3 regions of the Paraburkholderia sp. J11-2 genome follow, and region 2 is predicted to be linked to each of the others. Evidence: predicted binding sites of a transcription regulator. Region 2 holds the regulator's gene; each other region holds the start of a gene.
The links. Region 2 encodes LexA, which represses DNA repair genes until DNA is damaged. Its sites were predicted from a motif close to ACTGTATNNNNATACAGT; they were not measured.
Positions count from the first base shown of each region.

Region 1: a site for LexA is predicted at 5,197-5,214, ahead of dinB (DNA polymerase IV). Genes of this name have one in related genera too.
Region 3: a site for LexA is predicted at 3,051-3,068, ahead of U5A57_RS06150 (VRR-NUC domain-containing protein). Genes of this name have one in related genera too.

Region 1 is NZ_CAJMYY010000020.1:156,410-166,652, forward strand. Features, by position in the region: gene lhpH (trans-3-hydroxy-L-proline dehydratase) at 1-195, opposite strand, end outside; gene U5A57_RS26590 (phospholipase D-like domain-containing protein) at 330-2,105, shown strand; gene U5A57_RS26595 (MFS transporter) at 2,190-2,714, shown strand; gene U5A57_RS26600 (AraC family transcriptional regulator) at 2,741-3,760, opposite strand; gene dinB (DNA polymerase IV) at 3,896-5,056, opposite strand; gene U5A57_RS26610 (hypothetical protein) at 5,414-5,632, opposite strand; gene U5A57_RS26615 (H-NS family nucleoid-associated regulatory protein) at 5,824-6,567, shown strand; gene U5A57_RS26620 (DUF429 domain-containing protein) at 6,635-7,285, shown strand; gene U5A57_RS26625 (gamma-glutamylcyclotransferase family protein) at 7,410-7,925, shown strand; gene U5A57_RS26630 (MurR/RpiR family transcriptional regulator) at 8,040-8,900, shown strand; gene U5A57_RS26635 (C45 family peptidase) at 9,100-10,179, shown strand; gene U5A57_RS26640 (aspartate aminotransferase family protein) at 10,208-10,243, shown strand, end outside.
Region 2 is NZ_CAJMYY010000018.1:157,340-167,582, reverse strand. Features, by position in the region: gene cysW (sulfate ABC transporter permease subunit CysW) at 1-799, opposite strand, end outside; gene cysT (sulfate ABC transporter permease subunit CysT) at 796-1,695, opposite strand; gene U5A57_RS24940 (sulfate ABC transporter substrate-binding protein) at 1,838-2,887, opposite strand; gene lexA (transcriptional repressor LexA) at 3,190-3,840, shown strand; gene U5A57_RS24930 (hypothetical protein) at 3,895-4,272, shown strand; gene U5A57_RS24925 (DUF2939 domain-containing protein) at 4,384-5,043, shown strand; gene U5A57_RS24920 (universal stress protein) at 5,125-5,595, opposite strand; gene nodI (nodulation factor ABC transporter ATP-binding protein NodI) at 5,929-6,843, shown strand; gene U5A57_RS24910 (ABC transporter permease) at 6,900-7,736, shown strand; gene U5A57_RS24905 (hypothetical protein) at 7,782-8,204, opposite strand; gene U5A57_RS24900 (permease) at 8,309-9,370, opposite strand; gene U5A57_RS24895 (NADP(H)-dependent aldo-keto reductase) at 9,566-10,243, opposite strand, start outside.
Region 3 is NZ_CAJMYY010000003.1:381,343-391,585, forward strand. Features, by position in the region: gene bamC (outer membrane protein assembly factor BamC) at 1-91, opposite strand, end outside; gene U5A57_RS06130 (DUF2844 domain-containing protein) at 481-954, shown strand; gene U5A57_RS06135 (hypothetical protein) at 995-1,255, opposite strand; gene U5A57_RS06140 (DUF3443 domain-containing protein) at 1,236-2,264, shown strand; gene U5A57_RS06145 (hypothetical protein) at 2,377-2,955, opposite strand; gene U5A57_RS06150 (VRR-NUC domain-containing protein) at 3,076-4,803, shown strand; gene U5A57_RS06155 (ATP-dependent DNA helicase) at 4,800-7,091, shown strand; gene U5A57_RS06160 (ATP-dependent Clp protease ATP-binding subunit) at 7,164-10,013, opposite strand.

The sequences.
Region 1 (10,243 bases), on a different contig from region 2:
GCCGCCGTACATATCGGCGTGACCACGCGGTTCGAACATCAAGGCGGTGCGGATTTCGTCGGCGTTCTCTTTTAGCCACGCGCGACGCTTCACAATCGTGTCGCCCGGCAGGCGCGGCAATCCGCTCGTGACGATACGGAAGGCTTCGCCGCCGGTATGGACCTCGACGGTCGAAATGGTACGAACAGGTTTCATGATGTTTTACGCTGTAGACTCACTGACCTTGGGCTGCGTCATTGAAACGACATCTACGTAACATACACCATTCACTGTCTCAACAAACTGCTGGTCGAAACTCCAGATTTTGGCCAACACAGACGAGGTGAACGATGTCGACGAAGATCCGCAGTTATCTTTCCCCCACGTTGGTTTTGCTCGCTTTCGACTGGCCAGAAGGTGCCACACGCGCCGACTTCCTGGGTTTCGCCATCGAGCGAGCCCCCGGTTTCACGAATCCGGACGGGAAATCTCATGCGGCAAGCAACTGGCTCCCCAATCGAATCACGTTCAAAGGGCCCGTGCCGGATGGGAAGCCCGATGCGCCTTCGAACACCGCGCCGATTCAAAAATTTATGTGGTGGGACGCGCGCATCGAGGAGGCCGACAGGGGCAAGCAGTTCACGTACACCGTTTATCCGGTAGTCGGTACGCCGGACAATCCGAATCTGCTGAACGCAGAGGCGAGTTCGTGTGAGGTTACGCTTCCGGCGCATATCGAAGACGGCGTGGGTACGTGGTTCAACCGCGCGGTGGTCAGCTCGCAGGCCTTTGCGCGGCAGGTCAAGGCCATGGGAATCGATCCACATAGCGCGCCGCCGGCCGCAGAGGCCCTTCAACTTCGAACATGGCTTGCTAACGATATGCAGCTTGTGTTCAAGGAAATATTCCTGGACTCGTCCCACGCTGCAGCAGCTGTCTATCACTTGACGGACCCGCTTTGGGCGATACCGGCGTTCAAGGATTTTGGAACGGCCCACGGAAAAGGGAATGTTGCCGTTGTCTACGACTCGCACCTGGTTCGCGAAAAAGGCAAATCTCCCGCGCCGTCACCCAATCAACCCACGGTCGATGCACTGAACAGCGTTGTGACTTTCTGCCCCCGTGACAAGACTCATATCATGCACGACAAGCTTATCGTGACGGATAGGGGCGATAGACAAGGTAATCCGGCATTCGTCCTTGCGGGTTCCGCGAATTTCACAACGGAAGGCATCACGGAACAGGCCAACGTGCTCCACCTGTTCGATTCGGCCAATCTCGCGAAACGATATGACGACAGAACGAAGGCCATAGCCAGCAATCCGCCCATCAATCAAACCGCTGAACTCGCGGATGGTTGGTCGGACGCCGTGACGGTGGGAAGCGCAGCCGTGCGCGTTTGCTTTTCTCCGGAGGCGAAAAGCAAACGTACCCAGATCGACACGATCGTAGAAGCGATAGGCAAGGCGCGGCATTCCGTTTTGTTTTGCCTCTTCATGCCGACTGACGAGCCGCTTCGCGACGCCTGCTTTGCGGCTGGCGACAAGGGGCGAATGATGTTCGGCCTCGTCAACAATATCAGTGAAAAGTCCGCTCAGAATGCGCAAGAGGCGCAAAAAGCGGGAGAAGTGGTGAGTACCACGGCTCTGGCCAACCTTGCGCTCTATCATCGAAGCAAGGAAAACCGCGATGTCATCGACGCGTCGTACTTCTCCCCGGCGACCGTGCCCGAAGGATTCGAGCCTGAGCTTCGGCTTTTTCCCGGCGAAGTCGCGCCTGGTTACGCTCCGGTCATCATCCACCATAAATTCATTGTCATCGATGCCGAGGGAGACAATCCTATTGTTTACACAGGCTCGGCAAACATGAGCAACAACTCGGAGCATTTCAATGACGAGAACCTGCTCGAAATAAAGGACACGCGAATTGCCGCCATTTACCTCGCCGAGTTCATGCGGCTATACGAGCACTATCGGGCTCGCGCCATTGGCATCGAGGCGCAGCAGCGTAGAACCGTTCAACGGCTGATGCTGCAACCCGACCGCAAGTGGGCGGACAAATACTATAAGGCGAATAGTCCGGAGGAGAAGGCGCGGATTGCATTGGCAGCAAGCCCGGCCAACTGAAGTCAATGACGCATTCGCACGACGGCGCTCGCCCGCGTTTCGCGGTCGATGAATTCTGCATGGGCTCGCGCGTGATATCTGGCGTTGCTGGGCGCATCCCTGGGGCTGCTAATCACCAGCACGGTGTCGCCGGCAGCGCTCGCTTCGTGGGGCTGGCGCATCCCGTTCCTGATCGGTCTTCTGATTGCACCAGTTGACCTCTATGTTCGCCTGCGGCTTCGCGACGAACCGATTTTCACCAACAGCGCCAGACATGCCGGCACACCGCTTGCCCAACTGTGTCGCGAACATGGGAGGACGATCCTGCTGGCGACGCTGATGATCATGGGGCAAACCATACCGGTGTACGCGATTGTCTACCTCATGCCGAGCTATGCGGCACGTGGGATGCACATGCCCGCCATCATTGGATTCATGGCTTCCGCGTTGTCTGCTTTACTGCTGGTATGCGTTGAGTGTTGCTCTATTAGGCAGCACCGCTCAATTCATTGTGACCGGTTTGGTCAAATGGAGCGGCAATCCCTGTCTGCGGCATGGTATGTTGCGCCCGCGTGTTGCGTGAGCTTTTGCGTGCTGACGTTTTTCAAGGAGCGGCGCGTCGGACGATGAACCTGGCGCACAGGCATCGACGCCTGTCAGCGCGACTGCAGCCGCCTGCTAGCGAGCGCCCGAAAATCCTGCGGCGCCATGTCGTACGCGCGCCGGAAGGCGCGTGTGAAATCGGAGGCGCTTTTGAAGCCGAGTCCGTAGGCAATCTCGATCACCGTGACGTGCGAATACCGGACCAGTTCATCGGCTGCGCGACGTAGCCTAAGGTTTCGGATATAAGCGCCAAGGCCGCCTTCGTGCTGAAACAGGCGATAGAGGGTTGGGCGAGGAAGTGCAAGCGCATTGAGCACACTTTCAGGGGAGAGGTCGCTTTCAGTCAGGTGCGCCTGAATATAGCGCCGTACCTGAGCGAACATCGCCGCCCGGGCTGCCGCACGAGTGTCGCCGTTCAGGCCCGCTTGCCGTCCAAACGCTGCGACAAGCAGCTCCGCCGCCTCGCGTATGGCGCCGTCCGCCTCCGCGGCGCTCAGGCTTGCGATTCTCCCACTGAGCGCCGCAACGTGTTCGGTAATCAGTGTCACAAGTGGCATCGACGCGTGAAGCATACGGCCGTGGATGGCTTCCGGATCAGGAAACACCTTTTGCACCAACTCGCCCGGCACGAAAAACGTGACCACCCTGCATGCCTGGCGCTGCATTCGAATCGCCTGGTTCAGATCGAGCGCAAGAATGCTGGCGGGCGCGGGAGTGCTGTCGCGCTGCGAGGTGCGCGTGACCACGTTCTCAACGCCACCCTCCAGAAACACATGGAAGACGAAGTCGCGTACCCGGTCTGTCGAAATCCGTGCCTGAGAGCGTTCGAGCACAAGCAGGTCCGACCGGCAATCCGTAAATACAAGGTTATTCACCGCATAGCGGTCAATTGAGGCCTGAAACGGCTTCTCCAGGGCGGATAGCGAGGGCACCACGTCAATGAGATGGCCCACTCGATCCCGCCAGGCGAGCAAGCGACGTTCTGGCGGTTCGCCCTGCACACTGAAATGATTGTGGGCAATGCCATGTTCAAATGGACGGAAGACGTCGACCGTGGGTACGCGCGAGCTCATGCGAAGAAGTCTTTGCTGAAATGTGCCTGAAAGTCTTCTGGAATAGACGCTTTGAGAATCTAACCGAAATTCTGCCCGTAGTGAATTGTTCGAAAAAGGCCTGTTTCGGATCGATCGAACGCCGGCGATCGAGCGTCAGCAATCGAAAGGCAACTCGCCCTGCGTCGGCACGGCGGCGGATGCAGTACCCGTGGCGCGCTCGAGAGAGCCAATGCGTACACCGATGAGGCGGATCCTCCGATCCAGCGACACGCGCTTCAGGCATTCGCCGACAGCTCGCCGGATAGCCACGACATCTGCCACCGGTTCGGTGAGCGAGAGGTCGCGAGTGACGATCTTGAAGTCGGCGAACTTGATTTTCAGGCCTACCGTTCGGCCACGGTACCCTTTGCGCTGAAGATCCTCGGTAACCCGTTCGCAAAGGCGTGTCAACGCCGGCGTCAGGACCGCACGATCGCGCACGACATGCATGTCACGCTCGAACGTCGTTTCCCGGCTCATGGACTTTGGCTCGGAGGAAACCACGACGGCGCGATCGTCGAGGCCTCGGGCGATTCTGGCCAGCCACGCGGCGTACGTGCGCCCGAAGTGCTCCTGCAATAGTCCGAGGTCAGCCGAGGCCAACTCACCGACCGTTCCGATCCCGAGGCTCGCCAGGCGTTCACTTGCACGCGGGCCGATGCCATTCACTTTCTTTGCCGGAAGCGGCCAGATGCGCGACTCGAGGTCGTCCATCGTGAGTATGGTGAGACCATTCGGCTTATCGAGCTCCGAGCCGATTTTTGCGAGCAGCTTGTTCGGTGCGATGGCGATAGAGCAAGTGAGGCGGGTCGCTTCGTGCACGGCCGTCTTGATCCGGTTTCCAAGTTCGCTCGATTCGCCCTCGATGCCCGTGAGGTCAATGTAGATCTCGTCGATTCCCCGGTCTTCGATCTGGTCCGTGAACGTGCGCACCACGTCTTTGAACTGGCGCGAATAGCGCCGGTACGAATCAAAGTCCGTAGGCAGCAGGATGGCATCGGGCGCGAGTTGTGCGGCCTTCATCATGCCCATCGCGGAGAAAACGCCGAGGGCGCGCGCTTCGTAGGTCGAAGTCGTGACCACGCCGCGGCCCACATAGTCGCGCAGTCGCGCAAAGCGGCGCGTGCCGTCGGGCAGGACTTCTGGTGCCGCATTGCGCCCGCCGCCGATTACGACCGGTTTGCCGCGCAATTCGGGGTAGCGCAGCAGTTCGACGGATGCATAAAAAGCGTCCATGTCGAGATGCGCAATGCGGCGTGTGCGGTGGCTTGTCACGTTGCAACTACTGTGGAATTGTCCGGGCGGTCCTTGAGTGTTTGCGCCGGAACGCAGTGCCCGCACGATTGTTCATCTTTTTTCCCAGTCGAAGTTCACGGTCGGAAGCTCGGCAAGCCGCGCACTCACTGCGCCATAGTACTGTATGTTTGCACAGTATTCTACCGCATGCTTCCGGCTGTACCGCTAACTTCTTTCAGTGGGAAAAAATCCTGGTTGTGTCGCGCAAAGGGGCTTCGATGATCAATTCGCGCACGCCGCCGATTCTGAATAACGCGTAAGAACGGGATGGATTGAAGTGGAGGGGCGAAGTACGCCGGGCAGGCGTGGGTTTTTATCGTTGCGCAACGATTGGCGCTATCCGTTGGTATCCACCCAGGCACGTGCCCATGCGAGTCCTGCCTCCTGCGCAGCATCCTCAGAATTAAACAAATCCAGAACGCCTGAAGCGTTGATGAGTTTGTTGTCCCGGGTCACCGTGCCGCTCCCCGCATAGCGTTCAGGCGTGAGGATCTCCGATTGTTGCGCGATAGCGTGGCCCCACAAAACATATCCCTTGTATATTTCTCTTTCCATATCTTGTCCAAACGTCGGTGTCGCACCCAATTCACTCACCAGCCTGATTCGGACGCGGCGTTGCGAGCGGGTCAGAAATAGACAGTAATGTTTCTCACTGCTGAACGCAAAGTAATTCGGTACCAAATGTTGTATTCGTCGTCCGATGTGGCATAGTGGGAAAAACTATCTCATCAAAGGAAAAACCACGAATGGCCACACTCCAATCAATTCAGGCACGAATCGCAAAGTTGCAGGCTCAGGCAGAATCGTTGGCGACAACGAAATCGACGGCAGTACTCGAAAAGATTCGCGGTTTGATGGACAAGCATGCCGTGACGCTTGCCGAAATTGAGGCATTCGTCGGCAAGCGTCGCGGCCGCAAACCGGGAAAAGCGGTTACGGCGAAGCAGGGTTCGTCCGCTGCGAAGTATCTCGATCCCAAAACTGGCGCGACGTGGACTGGCCATGGTCGTGCTCCCGCGTGGATTGCAAAGGCAAAGGACCGAAGCAAGTTCCTGGTTGCCGATGCAGCACCGAAATCGGCTGCCGCTGTGAAAGCGCCTAAGGCGGGTAACTACGTGCGTGGACCGCAGCCGCCGAAATATCGTGACCCGAAAACCGGCGCGACGTGGTCTGGTCGTGGCACCGCACCGGCATGGCTCGCCGGCGCGAAGGACCGGTCGAAGTTCCTGATTGAAAAGGCTGAGCCTGTGGCGAAGCCGGCCAAGGCGCCGACAGCGAAGAAGGCTGCTGCAAAGACGAGCACGGCAACCAGGAAGGTATCTGCGAAGAAGGCAGCGCCGGCACGCAAGGCTGCTGCGAGGAACGGCGCAGCAGCGAAGTCACCCGTCGCGCGAAAAGTGCGAGCGCCGAAGCTCGTAGTGGCGGCGCCTGTCGAAGTTACCGCGCCTCAGGCGGCTGCTGAAGGTGCGGGCACGGCCGCCGCAGCCTAAGTGACACACCGGGCTGCAAGCATGCTTACAGCCCGGTTCAACGCTTGTTACGCGTGGCGGGGACCGCTTGAACACATGCACGGTCGCTGGCATCGATGTGGGCGGAGACAAAAAGGGCTGCCATCTAGTCATTCTGGATGGCAGTCGAGCGTTCCGGCCTCCGGATGCGAAAACTCCTCAGCAGATGCTGCAGGCGTGTCTTGAGTACGACGTTCAGGCCGTTGGAATAGACGCTCCTTGCCGGTGGGGCGTTGAAGGCGAAGGGCGGCGTGCGGAAAGGGAACTCGCGCGCCAACATATCTTTTCCTTTGCCACGCCAACTCGAAGGCGGGCAGATGAGAACTCGAGTCGCTTCTACCGGTGGATGTTCAACGGAGAGCAGATTTACGAAGTCTTCTCTTCCACCTGGCCGCTGCTGACATCTCGCAAATTCGAAGGCGGGCGTGTGAGCTTCGAAACGTTTCCCCATGCCGTGACCTGTGCGCTCCGGGGCAAGGAGGGAACGTCCGCGAGGCAAAAGAGCTGGCAACGACCCAAAGTACTGGAAAGCGCGAAAATCGACGCCTCACGATTGAAGTCTATCGACGACTTCGATGCCGCACTGTGTGCACTGTGCGCGAGATACCTGATCGAAGGGCAGACGTACGCGTACGGCGACACGGAAGGCGGTTATATTCATGTCCCGGTTGCGCTTGCCTTAAATAAGCGCCACCAATGAGTCTGGCGTGTACATCTTTGCACCGTGCTGCGAACTCATTTCGGAAGCAGAAGGGTCGGTTTGAGCTACATGGGCACCGTGTTCTTCTTGCTGAGCTGCAATTGTCACGAGGGCAATCACAGCAATGAACTCGAGCAACGAATTTTCTTATTTCGCTTACGGCTCCAATATGTCGGTACGACGCCTCGCTGCGAGGTTGCCGTCAGCGAAGGTGGTCACCACGGGGTTCGTGACGGGCTACAAACTCGCGTTCGACAAATTGAGCAAAAAAGACGGCTCTGGCAAATGCGATTGTGAGCACACAGGAAACGCTGGTGACAGAGTCTATGGCGTCATTTTCTCGGTGGTGCATAGCGAACGAGAGGCGCTCGACACATTCGAGGGAGCGGGGAAGGGCTACGAACCATTAAGTATTCGGGTGGAGACCGCGATTGGCGGAGTGTATGCACTGACCTACGTCGCCACGAAAAAGCAACCGGGTCTGCTGCCATACCACTGGTACAAGCATCATGTATTGGTAGGCGCAAAGGAGGCGAACCTGCCTGAAGATTATGTGCGGGCAATCGAGGCGGTTGTCTCCATCGACGACCCCGACTTGGTTCGAACTGAGACGGAGCTTCGGACTTACTCGGCGAGTTAATTAAGCAGCGGCCGATTCGGCAAAATTCCTTTGCCGCTCACCAATCTGTCCCGACTTGCAACAACTGGCAACACGAGTGGTAACATTTGTTGTCACCCACTGCCCGAGCGACGCATGCCAGACAGTTTCGACCAGCTCGCCGCGCTGATTCGCGCGCGTTTCTCCGACTTGAGCCCGCAGTTCCAGACCGGCGCTGCCTTTCTGCTCGACCACCCCGACGAGGTGGCCGTCTCGTCCATGCGCAAGGTGGCCGAGCGCGCCAACGTGCAGCCCGCTTCGCTCGTGCGGCTTTCCCAGCAACTGGGTTTTCCGGGCTGGAACGAGCTGCGGGACCTGTTCGTCGCGCGGGTGCGAACGCGGCCGGAGCCGCTTTCCTCGCGGGCGCGCTCACTCGTGGCGGGCAGCGCCAAGGACGGTCTCGCGCGCGACCTGCTCGTGGCGCAGCAGCACAATCTGGAGGCGAGCGCTGCTCACAACACACGCTCGATGGTCGAGGCGGCGCGTGTATTGCGCCGCGCGAAACACGTGCATGTGGCGGGTTTCCGCTCGTGCTATGCGGTGGCGTTCGGGCTCGTCTACGGTTACCGCCTGTTCCGGCCTTCCGTCTCCTTGCTCGGCGGCGAGGCGGGAACACTGGAGATGCAGTTGCTCGGCATCGAGCGCGACAGCGCAACGATTGTTGTCAGCTTCGCACCGTACTCGGTCGAGGCGGTGCGCGTGGCCGAGGCCGCGCTTGCCAAAGGCAGCCGCCTGATCGCGATTACCGATAGTGCCGTCTCGCCTATTGCGCTGAACGCCGACAAGGCGCTGATCTTCACGCACGCAAGCCCGTCGTTTTTCCCTTCGCTCGTGGCGGCGACGGCGCTGGCCGAGTCGCTTGTCGCCCATCTGCTGGCACTCGAAGGCTCGGGTGCGATCGCGCAGCTCGAGCAGGTCGAGCGTACGTTGAACGCCCGCGGCGCTTACGTGCCCTGAGCGCGCCGCTCCGGCATTTCCGCACCCTTTCACACTCGCTTTTCCGCAGGAGGATGCCGTCGCAAAACGGCATCCGGCCTTGTTTTATCCGTTTTCATCGCATTTGTTGTTATTTATATTTAAATTGACAACATATGTTGTTGAGGCGTATAAAGCACACTATCCGAAGACCCATCGCGGTAGCGAAGCGAGAAAACCGATGCAGGAACTAAACACCCTCCGGGGGCCGGCCATTCGGGCGGCCGGCTCGCCCGAGGCGATCGGGCGGCAGCTCGGCGCACACGTGAAGCCTATCTTTGCCGACTATATGGCGCAAAGCAGCGCCTGGCAGGCGGTGAGCCGTTGGCGCGGCAGTGCGTTCGCGCAGCAACTGCGCGCCGCAGCCACACAGCATTTCCCGGCCTATGTCGCGGAAATCGACGCCATGGCACAGGCGCTGGACTGGTCCGCAGACGACCTGTTCCTCTGGAATTGCCGCGGCGAGCTGATCCACAACGCGCCGGACGGCTGCACGACGCTTGCAGCGCGCACGCCTGCCGCGGGCCTCATTGCGCACAACGAAGACGGCGACCCCTGGCTGCGCGGCCGCTGCAGTGTGGTCGAGGTCGAGCCGGAAGGAAAGCCCGGTTTCGTGAGCTTTTACTATCCGGGCTCGCTGCCGGGACATACCTTTGCGGCCACGCGTGCGGGGCTTGCTCAAGCGATCAACAATGTGCGCCTTCGCGAGCCGCGCGTGGGTGTGCCGCGCATGATCCTCGCGCGCGCCGTGCTCGATTGCGCGACGCTGGCAGACGCGCTCGCGCTGCTGCGCGACACGCCGCGAGCGAGCGGCTTCCACCACACGATCGGCGGGACAGACGACGCGGGCGAGGTGCGTGTGTATAGCGTCGAAGCCACCGCGCAGCGCGCTTCGGTGCACGAAGTGAGCACGCCCTCGGGCCATGCGAATCACTTGATCCACGCGGGCTGCGAGCGTGAGTCGCAGATCGTCACCGAATCGTCGCACGATCGCCAGGTCCGTCTCGCCCAGTTGTTGCCCGCGCTTGGCACGCAGCCCGACAGCGCGGCGTTCGTGCAGGCACTGCAAGACCGCGCGGGCGCTGGCCTGCCGATTTTCCGCGACGACCCGCACGACCCGGACGACGAAAACACGCTCGCCACTGCCTGCATGCGCGTCGAACCGCGCGGCGTGGCGCTCGGCGTCTGGCAGGGCGGCGAGCGCGTGCTCGACGTCTTTATCGATTCGAACGCGCGCCATGCAGACGGCGCGACCCGTTAATCATTCACGGACTTCATCGAGGACGCATATGACCAAGGTGTTTCATCGAATGCCGAAGCAAACC
Region 2 (10,243 bases):
GTGCGAGCAACGCGAGCAGCGATGCCACGGCAAACGCCGCCGCGAAGTTGTACTCGTTGTAAAGGATCTCGACGTGCAGCGGCATCGTATCGGTCTGGCCGCGAATATGGCCCGACACCACCGAAACCGCACCGAACTCGCCCATCGCGCGCGCATTGCAAAGAATCACGCCGTACAGCAAGCCCCAGCGGATATTGGGCAGCGTCACGCGGCGAAACATCTGCCAGCCCGAGGCGCCCAGCACGTGCGCGGCCTCTTCTTCATCGTTGCCTTGCGCCTGCATCAGCGGAATCAGCTCGCGCGCAACGAACGGGAATGTCACGAAGATCGTGGCCAGCACGATGCCCGGCACCGCGAAGATGATCTGCACGTTATGGTCTTCGAGCCACGGCCCAAGCCACCCCTGCGCGCCGAACAGCAGCACATAGATGAGACCCGAGATCACGGGCGAGACCGAAAACGGCAGGTCGATCAGCGTGGTGAGCAGCGCCTTGCCGCGAAACTCGAACTTCGCGATCGCCCACGAAGCCGCGAGACCGAAGGCCAGATTCAGCGGCACCGCGATCGCCGCGGTGATCAGCGTGAGCTTGATCGCGGAGAGTGCGTCGGGGTCGACGAGCGACGTGAAGTAGAAGCCAATGCCCTTCGAAAGCGCCTGCCAGAACACGGCAACGAGCGGCACCACGAGAAACAGCGCGAGAAACGCGAGCGCGATGCCGGTCAGGAGCCAGCGCACCCACGGCGCTTCGGTGACCGGATCCGGCCGGCGCGTGCTGCGTTGTTGCGGCAGCGTGCTCATTGCGCACCTCCCGCGACGGTTGCGCCCACCACGGCATTCGGCGCGCTGCCGGCCGAAACGCCCCGGCTCGTACGGCGTTGCAAATACCACTGCAGCGAGTTGATGAGAAGCAGCATGACGAACGAAACGCAGAGCATCATCACGGCAAGCGCGGTCGCGCCGGCGTAGTCGTATTGTTCGAGCTTCGTGATGATGAGAAGCGACGTGATCTCCGACTTCATCGGCACGTTGCCGGCGATGAAGATGACCGAGCCATACTCGCCCAGCGCGCGCGCGAACGCGAGCGCGAAGCCGGTGAGCAGCGCCGGCAGCACCGCGGGCAGCACGACGCGGCGGAACGTGAGCCAGCGCGAGGCGCCAAGGCACGCTGCGGCCTCCTCCTGCTCGCGCTCGAAGTCCTCGAGCACCGGCTGCACCGTGCGCACGACGAACGGCAAGCCGATGAAGGTCAGCGCGACGAGCACGCCAAGCGGCGTGAACGCGATCTTCAGACCGAGCGGTTCCAGGAACTGGCCGATCCAGCCATTGCCAGCGTACACGGCGGCGAGCGAGATGCCCGCGACGGACGTCGGCAGCGCGAACGGCAGATCGACGAGCGCATCGATCACGCGTTTGAACGGGAACGGATAGCGCACGAGCACCCACGCGAGCAGGAACCCGAACACCGCGTTGATGAGCGCCCCGCCGAGCGCAGCCGTGAACGTGAGCCGGTACGACGCGATCACGCGCGGCGACCACACGGCGCGCACGAACTGGCTCCAGTCGAGCGTCGCCGTCTTGAGGAAGGTGGCGGCAAGCGGAATGAGCACCACGAGGCTCAGGTAAGCCACCGTGATGCCGAGCGTCACGCCGAAGCCCGGCAGCGCACTGGGCTTGCGCAATCGAAACGTTGTCATGCTCATCGTCCAGACATGGGTTGCGCGCTTGCCGGGTTCGCCGGCGGCGCCGAAAAGCGCGCCCGTGGGCGCGCTTCTTTGTTATGCGGTCGCGTCGCGATCGACTGCCAACCGGTACTGCGGTACAGCGGTGTTGCGTGACTTACTGCGGCTGGTAGATCGAATCGAACACGCCGCCATCTGCGAAATGCGTCTTCTGCGCGTTGGTCCAGCCGCCGAACGTGTCGTCGACCGTGTAAAGCTTCAGCTTCGGAAACTTCGCCGTGAGCGCCGCCGGGACCTTGTCCGAACGCGGACGGTAGAAGTTCTTCGCGGCGATCTCCTGGCCCTCTTCGCTATAGAGGAACTGCAGGTAGGCCTCGGCCTCCTTGCGCGTGCCCTTCTTTTCGACGACCTTGTCCACCACCGCAACCGGCGGCTCAGCCAGAATGCTCACCGAAGGGACCACGATCTCGAACTTGTCCGGGCCGAATTCCTTGAGCGAAAGGAATGCTTCGTTCTCCCATGCGATCAGCACATCGCCGATACCGCGCTGCACGAAGCTCGTCGTCGCACCTCGCGCGCCCGAGTCGAGCACGCCTGCATTCTTGTAGAGCTTCGAGACGAAGTCCTTGGCCTTCTGCTCGTTGCCGCCCGGCTGGTGCAGCGCATAGGCCCACGCCGCGAGATAGTTCCAGCGCGCGCCGCCCGAGGTCTTCGGATTCGGCGTGACGATCGACACGCCCGGCTTCGTCAGATCGTCCCAGTCCTTGATGTGCTTGGGGTTGCCCTTGCGCACGAGAAACACGATCGTCGACGTGTACGGCGAGGCGTTGTCGGGCAAGCGCTTTTGCCAGTCCTTCGCAACGATGCCCTTGTTGGCGAGCGCGTCGATGTCCCATGCGAGCGCCAGCGTCACAACGTCGGCCTGCAGGCCGTCGAGCACCGAGCGCGCCTGCGCACCCGAGCCGCCGTGCGACTGCTTGATGGTGAGCGTTTCGCCCGTCTTCGCCTTCCACTGCTTGATGAAGGCCTCGTTAATGTCCTGATACAGCTCGCGCGTCGGATCGTAGGAGACGTTGAGCAGCGACGTGTCCGCGTGAGCGGCCACGGGCGCCATCGCCGTAACTGCGACGAGCGGCGCAACGCCGATAACCAGTTTTGCCGCCAGTGATTTCAGCCAGCCTGCGCGCCCCGTATGTGTCGTGCCCATCTATCTGTTCTCCGTTTTCGTGTGTGCTCGTTCGCGCTCATCCGTGCGCATCTGCGAATTGCAGCTAACGATGGAGGCCAGTCTAGCGATCCGCTTACATTATTAAAAATGATGTTTTCTCATTTTTTAATACGCAAAAGTGGTAAGGACAGAGGAAGTCGCTGCTAGAGCGCGATTTCGTCCGCACAAACGCGGGAAAACGGCCTGATAGCAATGCTCAGTTGACGAACTTCAAGTAACACTTGAAAAGTGGCGAGTACTGTATAAAAATACAGTTACCTGTTCAAACATACAGTGGCGCCATGACCAAACTCACCGCACGACAGCAGCAGGTTTTCGATCTGGTTCGCCGGGCGATCGAACGCACGGGCTTCCCGCCCACGCGCGCCGAGATCGCGGCGGAACTCGGCTTCAGCTCGGCCAACTCCGCGGAGGAGCATCTGCGCGCGCTGGCGCGCAAGGGCGTGATCGAACTGGCTGCGGGCGCCTCGCGCGGCATCCGCCTCATGCCGGGGCCCGACGACCTGCCGCACCAGTTCACGCTCCCGCACCCGAGCATCATGCAGCTCTCACTGCCGCTCGTTGGCCGCGTCGCAGCGGGTAGCCCGATCCTCGCGCAGGAGCACATCTCGCAGAACTACATGTGCGACCCGGCACTGTTCTCGAGCCGCCCTGACTATCTGCTGAAAGTGCGCGGCCTTTCCATGCGCGACGCCGGCATTCTCGACGGCGACCTGCTCGCCGTGCAGAAGAAGGCCGAAGCGAAAGACGGGCAAATCATCGTGGCGCGCCTTGGCGACGACGTCACCGTGAAGCGGCTGAAGCGCCGTTCGAACGGGCTCGAACTGATCGCCGAGAACCCCGATTACGACAATATTTTTGTCGAGGCTGGCAGCGCGGAATTCGCGCTGGAAGGCATCGCGGTTGGCCTGATCCGCCCCACCGAATTCTAAGCAATCCGTCTGCGCGCGTTGTGCGCTGAGTTTACGCACTACCTGGAGAGAGTCATGGAACGCCTTGCCCGCTTGCTGCCCTTCCGTCAATTCGGCCGTCTTCGCCACCTCCGTGGAATCGCCTCTTGCGCGGTGCGCGAGGTGCGCGACTCGGCCGCCGCACTGAGCGGCTCGCTCTTCGAAGACTCGCCAGAGATGGTGGCCGCCAGCACGGCCGACCTGCCGGCGCTGCCCTCGGCCCAGCCGGCGTTTGCGCGCGTGTCGCTCAACAGCACGCTCAACACCGAGCAGCCCATGCGCCGCGCGCCGGTGCGGGTCTATCAAGGTCAGTCGCGGCTCATTCTCGTCGGCACGGTTGACGCGGTCTGCCGTGCGATCGACCGCTGCATCGCGGAGCAGCACAGCGACCTGCCTGCAGCGCTGGCGAAGTAAGGTCGAATCGAGCGCGAATTCGCCAATACGCGGCTCAAATGTGAGAAGAGGTTACGGTCGGGATCGTTTAATCAAGTTTGCGGTCAACACCCTGTTTGAACGATTTGTCCTATGCCGATGACGGAATCTCCCTCAACCCCTCGTAAAACCCAAGGCTGGAAGAAGCCCGTAGCGATCACCGTTGCGCTCGCCATGATTGTTGGCGCGCTTGGCTACGCGTATGCGTCGCCCTATATCGCGGTGAAACACATGAAAGCCGCCGCCGACGCTCGCGACGCCGCCACGCTCAACGAGTACGTCGATTACCCTGCGCTGCGCCTGAGCCTCAAACAGCAGGTTGGCGAGATGCTGCATCGGCGCATCGAAGGGCAACACAGCAGCAATCCGCTGCTGATCCTCGGCGCCGTAATTGGTGCGGCACTGATCAGTCCGCTCGTGGATGCCTACGCAACGCCAGAAGGCGTGGCCGCCCTGCTGAGCGGCATGCCGCCGACAGGCAAGCCTGGCGACCGGCCGCACGCGCCGCCGCCGACGGAGTCCAGCGAGCAATCGGCGCAATCGGCGCCGTCACCGGCCCCAGCGGCGTCGGGCAATCCCACGCCCGAGGCTCGGCCGGTCACCACGGCCGGCTATCGCGGCCTCAATGAATTCGCGCTCACGTGGGAGCGCGGCAATACGGGCGAGCACTATGCCGCCATCCTGCAGCGTCACGGGCTCTTCTCGTGGAAGCTCGCAGCGGTCGAGCTAGACGAAGGAAACGTCTCGAACTGAGGCAGATTGGGAGCGAACGCGGAAACAGGCCGGTTCCGTGCGAACCGGCCCGCTTGGTCCTGCTTGATCCCGCTCGATCAACTAAGCGGCGGCTTGCTGCTGTTTTTCCTCAGCCGCCGACGAACACGCCACGAGAATGCTGCACGACACGCGGTCGAGCAGCGGCGTATTGCCCGCGCCCATCCACCAGCGCGAAAGCCCCGTGCGGCAGCGGTGACCCACCACCACGAGGTCGGCATTCAGTTCGTTGGCCAGATTTGCGATTTCGTCGATCGGATGCCCGAACGCGAAGTGCCCCTGGGCGCGCACGCCACGCTCGGTTAGCCAGTCCACGCCTTCCTGAAGGATTTCGCGCGCCGTTTCCTCGAAGCGGCCGCAGGCCACATCGGTCAGCAGGCCCGCGCTCTGCGCGATCGTCGAGCGCATGTCGACAACCGAGAGCAGATGCGTTTCCGCCTGCAGATCGAGCGCAAGGTCGGCGCCGCAACGCAGTGCCTTGCGGCCTTCGCGCGAGCCGTCGTAACAGAGCAGAATTTTTTTGTAGCTCGCCATGATCGCTTCTCCCCGCCCGCGTGATTTGCAGGCTGTGCGATTCTCATGATGGTGCGCCGCAATTCCACACGCAAGGGCTGGAAAACGCCAGGTGGGCATCGAAAACCGCCAGATGCGTCTTAGGCAACGCACACCTCTTGTGCATGGCCTGATGCTTGCCGCGACATGCATTCGCCTCGTGCCACGTCGAACGGCCTGGAAGCGCCGCCCAACCCGCCACGCAGCAATGCACTAAAATGGGCCGCCTTGTTTCGCGCGATTGTTCGTTTGCTTTTGCGTTCGCTCTTGCGTGCGCCTCGCGCGACACCCGTTCGACTCACGTTCAACTGGTCCATGTCCGCACCCGCCATCGAATTCGAGCAGGTCATCAAACATTACGGAGACAGGACGGTCGTCAACGGCCTGTCGTTCAACGTCCTCCCCGGTGAATGCTTCGGGCTGCTCGGCCCCAATGGCGCTGGGAAAACCACGACGCTGCGCATGCTGCTCGGCATCGTTTCGCCCGATGCGGGCCGCATCAGCCTGTGTGGCGAGCCGGTGCCCGCTCGCGCGCGTTACGCCCGCCAGCGCGTGGGTGTCGTGCCGCAGTTCGACAATCTCGACCCCGACTTCACCGTGCGCGAGAACTTGCTCGTGTTCGGCCGTTACTTCGGCTTGTCCGCGCGTGAAACGCGTGACCTCGTCGCGCCGCTGCTCGAATTCGCGCGCCTCGAAAGCAAAGCCGATGCGCGCGTAGGTGAGCTCTCGGGCGGCATGCGCCGCCGTCTCACACTGGCGCGCGCGCTCGTGAACGACCCCGACGTGCTCGTGATGGACGAGCCCACGACAGGCCTCGACCCGCAGGCGCGGCATCTGATCTGGGAGCGGCTGCGCTCGCTGCTCGCGCGCGGCAAGACGATTCTCCTCACCACGCATTTCATGGAGGAGGCCGAACGACTTTGCAATCGCGTCTGCGTGATCGAGGAGGGCCGCAAGATCGCCGAGGGTGCGCCCAAGGCGCTGATCGAATCGGAGATCGGCTGCGATGTGATCGAGGTGTACGGCCCGGACCCGGTCTCGCTGCGCGACGAGCTTGCAGCCGATGCGAAGCGTACGGAGATCAGCGGCGAGACGCTATTCTGCTATGTCGACGACCCCGCGCCCGTGCATGCGAAGCTGCGCCACCGCTCGGATCTACGCTACCTGCACCGGCCCGCGAATCTCGAAGACGTGTTCCTGCGGCTCACAGGCCGCGAGATGCAGGATTAATGCGCCAGGATTAATGCGGCAGGATTGACGGCGGCATACGAATCGCCAAGGACACCATGCAGACACGCACCAACAACCCGACGCCCTCGCGCCCCACCCAGGCGCCCATGCGCGAGCCGCGCGCCGCGCTGCCTTCGAACGCCACGCACTGGATCGCCGTGTGGCGGCGCAATTATCTGGTCTGGCGCAAGCTCGCCCTTGCGTCGATGTTCGGCAATCTCGCCGACCCGATGATCTATCTCTTCGGTCTCGGCTTCGGGCTTGGGCTGATGGTGGGGCACGTCGACGGCGTCTCGTACATCGCGTTTCTCGCGGCGGGGACGGTGTCGTCCTCGGTCATGATGTCGGCGAGCTTCGAGTCAATGTACTCGGGCTTCTCGCGCATGCACGTGCAGCGCACGTGGGAGGCGATCATGCACACGCCGCTCACGCTTGGCGACGTCGTGCTAGGCGAAGTCATGTGGGCCGCGAGCAAGTCGATGCTCTCGGGCGCGGCGATCATGGTGGTGGCCGGTTTGCTCGGCTACGCGAGTTTTCCTTCCATGCTGCTCGCGCTGCCCGTGATCGCGCTTGCGGGCCTCGCGTTCGCGAGCTGCGCGATGATCGTCACCGCGCTCGCGCCGTCCTACGACTTCTTCATGTTCTATCAAACGCTCGTGCTCACGCCCATGCTGCTGCTCTCGGGCGTGTTCTTCCCGATCGCACAGTTGCCCGCGGCCGCGCAGCACATCACGCTGATGCTGCCGCTCGCGCACGCCGTCGCGTTGATCCGCCCCGCCATGCTCGACCGGCCTGTCGAGCAGGCCGGGCTGCACCTGCTCGTGCTCGCGATTTACGTGGTGGTGCCGTTCGCGATCGCTTCGGTGCTGTTTCGCCGGCGCATGATGCGTTGAAGGACGTTTAAGCACATTAAGGCACGCCAAGGCATCGCGAGGCACTCAGTCCTCGTCGTCTCCCCAGGGAATATCGACGTCCGAAATAAACGCGACCGTCGCGAACGGGCCGCCTTCCTGGCGGCCGATCTTGCCGTCGGCGCGATGCCATTCCACGCGAAACATCGTCGATTGGGTCTGGGCGAGCAAACGCACCGTGCGGATCTCTTCCGGGTCCGACTCCTCCACCGGGCCATCGAGCGAAACCAGCAGCGACTGCGGCCACAGACCGTCTGCCGGGTCGTAAATGCGATCGCCGTCAGGAATCGAGGTGTCCGCTTCGACGCCGATGGTGGCCGAAGCCTCGACGATCATCTTGCCGAGCGCGCGCAGCACCGCCGTGGCGCGGGCCGAATTGGCCTGGCGGATGGCGAGGTCGCCGCGCGTGAGCGCCTGCTCGAGTTTCGGATTGGTTTTCTGCTTTGCCATGCTGGTTTTCGGGCCGAGGCCCGCTCCGTGGCGGACGGCGAACCGCCCGCGTATTACAAGAATGCCGACGCGGGACGCATGGCGCTTGCCTCGTCCCGGCGTCGCTAGAAGCCCAGGGTCACCGCCGCGAGCCCCGCGACGATGCCGAAGAACACCACCGTCGTGCCGACGATTGCCAGCATGCGCGGCCGGAACGAGCCCGCCAGCATCGCGAACGACGGCACGCTCACGGGCGGCAGCGTCATCAGGAGCGCGCCCGCGGGCCCCACGCCCATGCCGAGTGCGAGCATCGCCTGGATGATGGGGACTTCGCCGGCCGTGGGGATCACGAACAGCATGCCGACCACGGCGAAGGTGACGATCCAGCCAAGGCTGCTCGTCACTTCCGGGCCGATATGCGGAAAGAGCCACGCGCGCGCGGCGCCGAGCAGCAGCACGAGCACGATGTACTCCGGCACGAGACGCACGGCCATGCGCGCGAAGATGCGCACCCAGCGCACGAAGACGTTGCCGCCTTGCGCCTGTTGCTCAGTGAGAAGCGCCAGGCGGTCTTCGGCGGCACGCGACTCTTCAGGCGTGACGAGCCGGTTGCAAACCCAGCCAAGGCCGAACACCATCAACAGGCCCAGCGCGAGGCGCAGCGCGCTCCACTGCCAGCCCAGCACGAAGCCCATGAACACGAGCGTGGCGGGGTTGAGCACGGAGTTGCCGAGCCAGAATGCAATCGCGCCGCCTGCCGACGCATTGCGTGCGCGCAGGCCCACGACCACGGGCGCGGCGCAGCAGGTGCACATCATGCCGGGCACCGCGAGCAGGCCTCCCGCCGCCACGCTGCCAAAGCCGCGCCGGCCGAGTACGCGCGCGACCCATTGCACGGGCAGGAGCGCCTGCACGCCGGAGCCGAGCAGCAAACCGAGCACCATGGCCTGCCAGATCGCCTTGCCATAGGCGAAGGCGTAATCGAGCGCGGCGGAGAACGAGGGATCCGGCGCTGTGGACGCGCCGCCCATCAGGATCGATTTGCCGATGGAGTGGGTTTCCTCGGCGGTGAATGCGCGGTGATAGTACGGGAACCACTTCACGTAGAAGAGACCGGCCACCGCAAGCAAAATAAAAATGGGCCAGCCATAGGACGGAGGTGATTGCGCTGGACGTGCGCTCGTCATTTTGAATTCTCCGGGCTTGAGCGTATGGACGGCCGGTCGGGGCGCCGTCACACGAAGCGTGATGGTGCCCCAACCAGCGCATGCTGGATCGTAGTGTATGCCTTGCGAATCGCCAACGACTTTGCCGAGTTAGCCGCTAACGCGGCGCAGCGCAGCGCGGCCCGGAAGGGACCGCGCTGCGCCCTGCTATTCCGCTTAAGGGGCAGGATTAGGCTGCTGCTCGTGCAGCACGTCGATCTGCGCGAGCAATTCGGGGGTGAGCTTGACGTTGGCGCTGGCGATGTTTTCCTTCAACTGCTCGAGCGAGGTCGCGCCGATCAGATTGCTGGTGAGGAACGGCCGGCTGTTGACGAAAGCGAGCGCGAACTGCGCGGGCGTATAGCCGTGCGCCCGGGCGAGTTCCACGTAGCGCGTGGTCGCGGCCACCGATTCCGGCTTGCTGTAGCGCTTGAAACGCTCAAACCGCGTGATGCGCGCGCCTTCCGGACGCGCCCCGCCCTCGTACTTGCCCGACAGCCAGCCAAACGCGAGCGGCGAATACGCGAGCAGGCCCACGCCTTCGCGATGTGCGAATTCGGACAGGCCGCTTTCGAACGTGCGATTGAGCAGGCTATACGGATTCTGAATGCTGACGATGCGCGGCAGCCCCAGCTTTTCGGAGGCGCGCAGGAACTGCGCAACACCCCACGGCGTTTCGTTCGACACGCCGATATGGCGGACCTTCCCGGCCTTCACGAAATCGGCGAGCACGCTGAGCGTTTCCTCGATCGGCACCGTGTACGCGTCGTCGAGATACGGATACATGTTGCGGCCGAACGTCATCGTGCTGCGGTCGGGCCAGTGCAGCTGATACAGATCGACGTAATCGGTCTG
Region 3 (10,243 bases), on a different contig from region 2:
CTGGCGTCGGCGAGCTGCAGCCGGCGACCAGCCCGCCCGCCATCAGAAGCGCAAGCGCGCGTGCGGCAAGACGTTGATGAAAATCACTCATGTTCGGGTAATCCCTTCGGCTACGCCACGGCCAGTTTCCGTGGATCAACCAAACATTTTACCGGTCCGGCGGCCCGATGTGCAAAAACCACGGAGTCGCACTGAATCCGGGTCCAGCTTCAGCCGCGGCGAAGCTCGCGCGACCGTACCCGTGACACCTAAAACCCGCCTATCCGTAACAATCATCCACATTTGATTCGGCACGACGAACCTGCTAAATCGCCAGCAAATCCCTTTTAGATCAATGCCCTAACTCGAAGCCACGTCAAGACGCCCTTTTGCGCTGCGCCGCCCTTCCGGTCTGAGACGCTTGCGAGAACGACCCCGGTGCTAATTTCACAGCGAAATCTCAAAAAAAGAGCGTCATAAAAAGCAGGACCGGAGAGCGTCATGAAAACTTGCAGCCTCACTCAGGCGGGCCGCGCCGCGGCCCTCGCCTGCGCGCTCAGTTGCACGAGCTTCGCCGCCACACCCGCTCGCGCCGCGCTCGGCGACACCGCAGCGGTGCCGGCCGGCGCCACGCAGCGCGTTGTCGGCGGCGGCGCGGCGCGCGTCGTCAGCGATGTCGACGACGGCGGCACGACCATCAACGAATATGTGGGGAACGCCACCGGCACGGTTTTCGCGTACACGTGGCAGGGGCCGGCTCAGCCCAACGTGGAGACGCTGCTGGGCCGTTACGCAGCGGACTGGCGCAGCGCCGCCGCGGCGCTTCACGCCGCCGGCCGCGACGGCCTGCATGCCGCGCGCGTGGACGGCGCGCAGGTCGTGGTGGAGACGGCCGGCCACATGCGCGCTTACGTGGGGCGCATGTGGCTGCCCGCCGCGCTGCCCGTGGGCGTAAGCGTTGGGGACCTGCAATGAAGGCCCGCACCCAGCGCCGATCGCACGCGCCCGGCATCGGTCAGAGCGTCGCCATCATCGTGCTGTGCACCTTGCTGACGGCTTGTGGCGGCGGCGGGAGCAGTGGCACCGCCGCCGCGAGCACAGGCGCCAGCGTACCCGCTAGCGCCCCGTCGTCGGCAAGTGCGGCAAGCCCCGCGAGCACGCCGTCGACCACCAGCACGAGCGGCACGGTGCCGCAATCGACCACGCCCAACGTCGTGGCCGTCACAGTCGGCCCGACGGCCACCTCGACGCGCAACATGCTGATGGCGAGCGTCACGGTTTGCGTGCCGGGCACCACGAACTGCGCGAGCGTCGCCAACGTGCAGGTCGATACCGGCTCGCAGGGCCTGCGCCTGCTGGCTACCGCGCTGCCAGCGGGCTTCGCGTTGCCCGCCGTGCCAGCCGGCACGGGCGCCGACATCGCGGGAGAATGCGCCGTGTTCGGTACGGGCTACACGTGGGGGACGGTGCGCAGCGCCGACGTGAAACTCGCGGGCGAAGTGGCCGCCGCCCTGCCGATCCAGCTGATCGCCGACCCGGCCGTGCCCGCCTCCGCACCGGCCGGCTGCGCCGGCAGCGGTCTCGCGATGAACAGCGCCACCACGCTGCGCTCGAACGGCATCCTCGGCGTGGGACCGTTCAGCGCCGACTGCGGCGCGACCTGCGTGAGGGCGGCAGCCACGCCGTGGTACTACGCGTGCCCGGCGAGCGGCTGCACGGCGAGCGCGCAACCGCTCGCGCAGCAGGTCAGCAACCCGGTGGCGGCCTTTGCCACCGACAACAACGGCGTGGTCATCGACCTGCCTGCCGTGGCGGACAGCGGCGCCTCCGAAGTAAGCGGGTCGATGATTTTCGGCATCGGCTCGCAGGCGAACAATGCGCTCGGCAGCGCAAGCGTGCTGCGCGCGAACTCGGGCACCGGCTACGTGAAGACGACGACATCGGACGGCACCGTGTACTCGCTGAGCTATCTCGACACCGGCTCGAACGCGCTCTACTTCAACAGCGCGACGATGACGCGCTGCGGCTTCTGGTATTGCCCGAGCTCGCCCGCAAACTTCGGCGCGACGATAGCCGGCATCGACGGCGTGGGCGCTTCGGTGACCTTCTCCGTGGCAAATTCGACCACACTCTTCGCCACCGGCAACTGGGCATTCGGCAATCTGGCCGGCTACAACGCGAGCGCGTTCGGCTGGGGGCTGCCGTTCTTCTTCGGACGGCGCGTGTTCACGGCGATCGCCTCGCAGGTCACGCCTGCCGGCAATGGTCCGTTCTTCGCGTTCTGAGCGCGCCGGCGGCGGCAACGGCCGTCACAAACGACGAAGGCCTCTAGCGAGGCCTTCCTGCGCGCAGATTGCGCGAACGGCGAAACGGCACGGCAAACCGCGTGAATTCGCCTTAGTCGTTCGCGGCGTTCGGGTCGGGCGTGGTCTTTGCGAGCCGCGCCGGCGCGAGCCAGCGGAACGTCGCGAGGCCCGATTCGTTGAAGGTGCACTCCGCTGCCGCCGGTGTCACCGCGGCCTTCTTGATGCCGAGTTTCGCAGCCAGCGCCGCAACCGGCGTGGTCGGCTTGCCCCCCGCGACGCCGTCCTGACCGACGGGAGCCGTCGGAACCGAAATCGTGCCGGGCAGCGCTCCGGCCTGCACCGACGGTGCCGTGATCGTCGGCGCCGCCATGGCGGTCTGCCCGGTCGCCGATACGGTTGCCGATGCAGCCGAAGCCGCCGACGCAGATGGCGCCGACGCAGCCACAGCGGCCGACGCCGCGCCGTTCTCGAGCCGCCCTTCGATCACCACGCGCGCGCCACGATACGTCGTCGCGCTATGCGTGACCTTCAGGTCGCCGAGCGTCGTATCGGCAAGGCGGTTACGCATCTCCTCTTCGCAGGTGCTGGTGTTGCGGTACTGCGCCGCGCATCCCGCGAGCAGGGTGACGGCGGCCGCGAGGCCGACGAAGCAGGCGTTACGTTTGTTCATTGCTCATCCGTTTTTCAGGCTGCGGCAATTGTAGCGTACGGGGCGGGGAATCCCTTACGGCGCTCGCCCCCGCGCGCGACCCTGCTATCATCGCCGCTGTATATCCGTACAGTGCCGCGCGTGCTTCCCGACTCTCCCGATCCGTTTTACTACCTCGCGAACTTCGAGCGCGCGCTAGCGTGGCTCGAGGCACGCTGCGCCGACCTGTTCGACGCCGCCGAGCGCCGCTTCGCCGATGATTTCGCCCGCATGCCCCAGGCGTCGCGTGCGCTCTTCGTGCGCATGCTGATGCGCAAGGGGCCCCATTTCCGCGCAAGCCGTCTCGCGTACGGCGAAATCGGCTGCCCGCGCGACGCAGCGGCCCCGCTCGTTGCGGCGGGTTGGCTCGACGCGGCGCCCCTGCTCGATCTCGACTCGCTCGCCGCGCTCGTGACGAAAGCCGAACTGCAGGCGCTCGCCGCGCACCTTGGCGTCGCGCTGGAACCGCGCGCCACGCGCGCGGCCTCGCTCGAAGCGCTCGAGGCGCACTACGCCGCCGCGCCCGACCCGCGCGACTGGCATGGGTGGTTTCCGTCCTCGCCCGACACCGTGCTGCTGTTCGCGAGCGCCCCGCTCTGCGAGCGCCTGCGCCTCATGTTCTTCGGCAACCTGCATCAGGACTGGTCGGAGTTCGTGCTTGCCGACCTCGGCGTCTATCGCTACGAAAGCGTGCCCTTCGATCGCGACTCGCGCGCGTTCCAGCGACGTGAAGACATCGACACGTATCTCGCGCTGCGCGATTGCCGCGACGGCCTCGACAGCACCACCCAGGACTTCGACGCCGCCATCGCTATCGGCACGACACTCGATGCGCTCGACGCGCTGGCCCCGCGCACGCATGCCAACGCGTGGCTGCGCGCTCGCCACGACAAGCTGCGTCACGCCACAGGGCTCGCGGCCGAGCGCGCGGGCGAACCCGAACTCGCGTGGCGCGCTTATCTGAACTGCGGCCATCCTGAATCGCGCTACCGCCGCGTGCGCGTGCTCGAACAGCTAAGCCGCCGCGAGGAAGCGCTCGCGCTCGCGCAGACCATTGCCGATGCGCCTGCAAACGAAGAGGAAGCGCAGCGCGCCGCGCGCACACTCGGGCGTCTCGCGCGCACGCGAGCGAAGTCGAAACTGAGCACCGAGCCGGGCTTCGTGCAGCTTGAACTCACGCTGCCGGCGGCGCCCGGGGAACTCTGCGTGGAGGAAGCCGCACGTCTCTCGCTCGCTACGCCGCAGGCGCCGGTGTTTTACGTCGAGAACACGCTGATCAACGCCCTCTTCGGCCTGCTCTGCTGGCCCGCGCTGTTCGCGCCGCTGCCCGGCGCATTCTTCCATCCGTTCCAGCGCGGGCCCGCCGATCTGCACGCCGCTGATTTCGTCGCACGCCGTGCTTCGCACTTCGAAGCATGTCTCGCCGAACTCGAAACGCACACCTACCGCGACTCGATCCAGCGGCGCTATGCACAAAAGGCCGGCATCCAGTCGCCCTTCGTCGCGTGGCCCGCACTGAGCGACGAACTGCTCGCACTGGCGCTCGATTGCTTTCCCGCCGCGCATCTGCGCTTGTGGTTCGAGCGGCTGCTGCGCGAACCCGTTGTCAACCGTTCGGGCCTGCCCGATCTCGTGCGCTTCTGGCCGCACGAACGGCGCTATGAACTGATCGAGGTGAAAGGCCCCGGCGACCGCCTGCAGGACAACCAGCGTCGCTGGCTTGCCTATTGTGCGCAGCACGACATGCCGGTTTCCGTGTTGCAGGTGCGCTGGCCCGATCTGGCTGACGAGACCGACGAAAACGCTGCATCGGCGTTGCGCGCGCCATGAGCTACACCGTCGCCGTGCGCACGCTGTGCGAGTTCACCGCGAAGCGCGGCGACCTCGACTTGCGTTTCACGCCCTCGCCCGATGCAAGCGACGGTCGCGCCGGCCACGCGGCCATCGCCGCGAGGCGTGCGCCCGGCTACGAAACCGAGATCGCGCTCTCCGGCACGTTCGAATCGCTCACCGTGCGCGGCCGCGCCGACGGCTACGATCCCGCGCGCCGCAGGCTCGAAGAATTCAAGACCTATCGCGGCGACCTCGAAGCGATGCGCGAAAATCAGCGTGCGCTTCACTGGGCGCAGTTGCGCGTCTACGGTGCGCTCCTCTGCGACACGCTCGGCCTCGAGGCGCTCGAACTCGCTTTGGTGTACTACGACATCGGTTCGGGCCGCGAGACGGCGCTGGTCGAGCAGGCGAGCGCGTCGGAACTGCGCGCCGCGTTCGAAACGCAATGCCGCCGCTTCGTCGCTTGGGCCGAGCAGGAATACGCGCACCGCACCGCGCGCGACGCCGCGCTGGCCGCGCTGTGCCTACCGCACCCGCATTTTCGCGCCGGCCAGCGCGATCTCGCCGAAGCCGTCTGGCGCGCGGCCACGCAGGGGCGATGTTTGCTCGCGCAGGCGCCTACCGGCATCGGCAAAACCATCGGCACGCTCTTTCCGCAGTTGAAGGCTTGCCCGCGCGCGGCCATCGACAAAGTCGTGTTTCTGAGCGCGAAAAGCTCAGGCCGCCAGTTGGCGCTCGATGCGCTCGCCACGCTGACCACCGCACCCGAGCAGGCCACCGACAATACGCAGCGAACGACCCTCCCCTTGCGAGTGCTCGAACTCGTTGCGCGCGAGAAGGCTTGCGAGCATCCCGAAGCGGCATGTCATGGCGAATCCTGCCCGCTCGCGCGCGGCTTTTACGACCGCCTGCCGGCCGCGCGCGCGGCGGCGCTCGAACGCGTGCGGCTCGATCGCGCAGCACTGCGCGCGGTGGCGGGCGAGCACGCCGTCTGCCCTTACTACCTTGGCCAGGAACTGGCGCGCTGGAGCGACGCGATCGTCGGCGACTACAACTACTGGTTCGACGCGAGCGCCATGCTGTTCATGCTCGCCGCGCACAACCAGTGGCGCGCGAGCGTGCTCGTGGACGAAGCGCACAACCTGCCCGAGCGCGCCCGCGCGATGTACTCGGCGGAACTCGTGCAAACGCGCATCGACACCGTGCGCCGAGCCGCGAGCGCACCGCTCAAGCGCGCGCTCGCGCGGCTACAGAAGCTTTGGAATGCGCAAAACGCGGTACAGCCCGACGCCTGGCGCGCAAGCGACACCTTGCCCGAAGGCCTCGTCGCCGCGCTCGGCGAAGTAATCGGCGCGATTGGCGATCAGCTCGCCGAGCCCGCGCTCGTGCGCGACCCCGAACTCGAACGCTTCTATTTCGACGCCCTGCACTTCACGCGCATTGCCGAACGCTTCGATACGCATTCGCTCTTCGACGTCACGCCGCTTGCGCAGCAGAGCGCGCGCCGCCCGCGCTCGACGATCGCGATCCGCAATATCGTGCCCGCGAATGCGTTGCGCCCACGGATCGCCACGGCGCACAGCATGACGCTCTTTTCGGCGACGCTCTCGCCCACGCACTACTACAGCGACATGCTCGGCCTGCCCGCCAACACGGTGAGCATCGACATCGACACGCCGTTTCGCGCCGAGCAGCTCGACGTCCACATCGCCCGCCATATCTCGACGCGTTTCAAGGACCGCGAGCGTTCGCTCGAAGCGCTGGTCGCGCGCGTATCGGCGCAATACGCCGAGCGCCCCGGCAACTATCTATGCTTTTTCAGCAGCTACGACTATCTGCAGCAAGCCGCCGATGTGTTCATGGCGCGCCATCCGCAAGTGGACGTGTGGCTTCAGTCGCGCACGATGGACGAAGCGGGCCAGCAGGCCTTCGTCGCGCGCTTCGTGGAAGGCGGCTGCGGCATTGGCTTCGCGGTGCTCGGCGGCGCGTTCGGCGAAGGCATCGATCTGCCTGGCACGCGCCTCATCGGCACATTCATCGCCACGCTCGGCATGCCTCAGGTGAACGCCCTGAACGAGGCAATGCGCGCATGCATGGATACGCTTTACGGCGATGGCTTCGATTACACGTACCTGATTCCGGGCTTGCGCAAGGTCGTGCAAGCCGCGGGCCGCGTGATCCGTACCGAACACGATCGCGGTGTCGTGCATCTGCTGGACGACCGCTTTGCGCAGCCCGGGGTGCGTGCGCTGCTGCCGGCGTGGTGGCGCATCGCTTCCAGTTGATCTGGATTCCTTATCGTATCCGCATGAAGAAAGCTGGCACACCTTTCGGTGCGCCAGCCGTTTTTCATACGATCAGGCAGGCTTCGCCTTTCCTCCTCCCTTCCCGCTCTTCTTCGGAGGCGGCGGTGGCGGATCGCCTTCCATGTCGTCAGCAGCGATCTCGCTCGCGACTTCATCAACCGGCGGTGACTCCGCTTTCTTCGTCTTCTTCGCGGGCTTGCTCTCCTTCACGTCGGGCGGCACGGCGACCTTGCTGATCGTCACTTCGTCGTTCGTCTTGTCGTAACCGATCTCGACGGTATCCCCCGTCTGCAGCGCGTCGCCGAGTATCTCCTTGGCAAGGCGCGTTTCCACTTCCTGGCGAATCTGCCGCTTGAGCTCGCGCGCGCCGAACTCCGGCTGATAGCCCGCCTCAACGAGGTGATCAATGAGCGTCTGCCCCATAATCAACGTGATGCCCTGTGCAGCCGCCGTGCGTGTGACGCGTTCGAGCTGGATATGCACGATCGCGCGGATGTTCTCCCGCGAGAGCGCATGAAACACGATGATTTCGTCGATGCGATTGAGGAACTCGGGCCGGAAATGGCCCTTGAGCACCTTCATGAGTTCCGCGCGGATCGTCTTGTCGTCGAGGCGCGACTTCTCGGGGCGCTCGAGGTTGTCCATGATGATCGACGCGCCCAGGTTGCTCGTGGCGATCAGAATCGTGTTGCTGAAGTCGACCACGCGGCCTTTGCCATCCGTCAGGCGCCCGTCGTCGAACACCTGCAGCAGCACGTTGTAGACATCGGCGTGCGCCTTCTCGATCTCGTCGAGCAGAATCACGCTGTACGGGCGCCGCCTCACGCGCTCGGTGAGCTGGCCGCCCTCGTCGTAGCCCACGTAGCCCGGCGGCGCGCCGATGAGCCGCGCCACCGCATGGCGCTCCATGTACTCGCTCATGTCGATGCGGATGATGGCCTGCTCGTCGCCGAACACGGTTTCCGCAAGCGCCTTCGCAAGCTCGGTCTTGCCCACGCCAGTCGGCCCGAGGAACAGGAAGGTCGCAATCGGCCGGTTCGACTGACCGAGGCCCGCGCGCGAAAGACGCACGGCGTCGCTCACCGCGACCACGGCGTCTTCCTGGCCTACCACGCGCTCGCGCAGCGTGGCTTCCATCTTGAGCAGCTTCTGGCGCTCTTCCTGAGTGAGATCCGCAACCGGTATGCCGGTGAGCCGCGAGACGACCTCGGCAATCGAGGCCACCGTGACTTCAAGCGTTTCCGAACCCGTCTTGCGCTGCCACGCTTCGGTCAGTTCGTCGAGCTTCGCCTGTTTTTCGTTGATGCGCTCCTCGAACCCCTTCGCTTCGTCGAAGCGCTTGCGCGAAGCCGCGTAATCCTGCTCGCGCTTGAGCTGTGCGATCTCCGCTTCGAGCTCCTGCATGTCGGCGGGACGCGAGGTCGCGCCGATGCGCACGCGCGCCGCTGCCTGATCGATCAGATCGATCGCCTTGTCGGGCAAAAAACGCGACGTGATGTAGCGATCCGACAGTTCGGCCGCGGCCACGAAGGCGTCGTCGGCGAACGTGACCTGGTGGTGCGCTTCGAGTTTGTCGCGCAGGCCGCGCAGGATCACAATGGTTTGCTCGACCGTGGGCTCGGGCACGAGCACGGGCTGAAAGCGCCGTTCGAGCGCCGCGTCTTTCTCGATGTACTTCTGGTACTCGTTGAGCGTCGTCGCGCCAATGAGGCTCAACTCGCCGCGCGCGAGCGCAGGCTTCAACACGTTGGCAATATCAAGCCCGCCTTCGCCGCCTCCCTGCCCCGCGCCCACGATCGTGTGCAATTCGTCGATGAAGAGAATCAGCTCGTCGTGCTTGGCAGTCACTTCGTCGATCAGTTGCTTTGCGCGTTCCTCGAACTCGCCACGGTATTTCGCGCCCGCGACCATCGAGTTGATGTTCACTTCCACGAGCCGCTTGCCGCGCAGCACCTCGGGCACGTCGCCGTTGACGATACGCTGCGCGAGCCCTTCGACAATGGCGGTCTTGCCGACGCCCGGCTCACCGATCAACACCGGGTTGTTCTTCTTGCGCCGCGCGAGCACCTCGATGGTGTTCTCGATTTCCAGCGCGCGCCCCAGCACCGGATCGAGCTTGCCCTGCCGCGCCATGGCCGTAAGGTCGCGGCCGAACTTGTCGAGCGTGGGCGTGCCCGTGGGCGCATCCACGCGGCCATCTTCCGCGCCCTTGCCCACGACCTTCACGACCTTCTGGCGCAGCGCCTCGGGCGTGACGCCGTATTTCTTGAGCAGCGTGCCCGCAATGCTGTCGGGTACCGCAGCGAGACCGATCAACAGATGCTCGGGGCCGACGTACGAGTGGCCGAGATCGCGCGACGCCTGAAACGCGAACTGAAACGCTTTTTTCAGGCGTGGCGAAATCGTCATCTTGTCGATGGGCGCGTCGGGCGCGGCCGTGCCCTTTTGCGCATGCTGATCGATATAGCCCTGGATGTCCTGCGGCGAGAGCTTCAACTCCTTCAGGAGTGCCGCGCAAACATCGGTGTCGGCAAGCACGTACAGCAGATGTTCGGTGTCGAGTTCATTACGCTGCAATTCATGGGCTTTTTCCGCGGCGCGCTGCAGGATTTCGAGCGTCTGCTCGCTGAACGCATCGGTCGCGTCCACGGATTCGCGCGGCACCTCGGCGGCGAGATCGTGCTCGTCGTCATGTTCGTCCTCGCCGCCTTGTCCGCCGAAAAAGCGCGACAGGCCGCTGCCGCCCAGCAGCGAGTCGAACGGGTTGAGCATGCTTTGGTGACGCATCAGTTGGCGGTAGTCGTAGTCGCAGATCGACATGGACTTGCGCTGCCCGTTTTGCACGACAGTCACGCGCGCGACTGCGGGCCGGGCATTACAGATTTCGCAAAGAGTGGGCATGGTCGGCTTGTCTCCGGAGGATCGGAATCGCGCCGCCGAAGTTGGCGAAACCCTGCCACAACCTCGCGGCGCGATTCGGTGCAACGCGGCCGCTCACGCAGCGGGTGCACCAGCAAAGCGACAAATCGGCGAGCACGCGCAGCAACACCATTGCGGCGCAGTGCTGTGGCTGACGATGACCTTGCGGACGGATTGCCTTGTGCGCTTAGCGTGCGTCACGTGAATCTGCC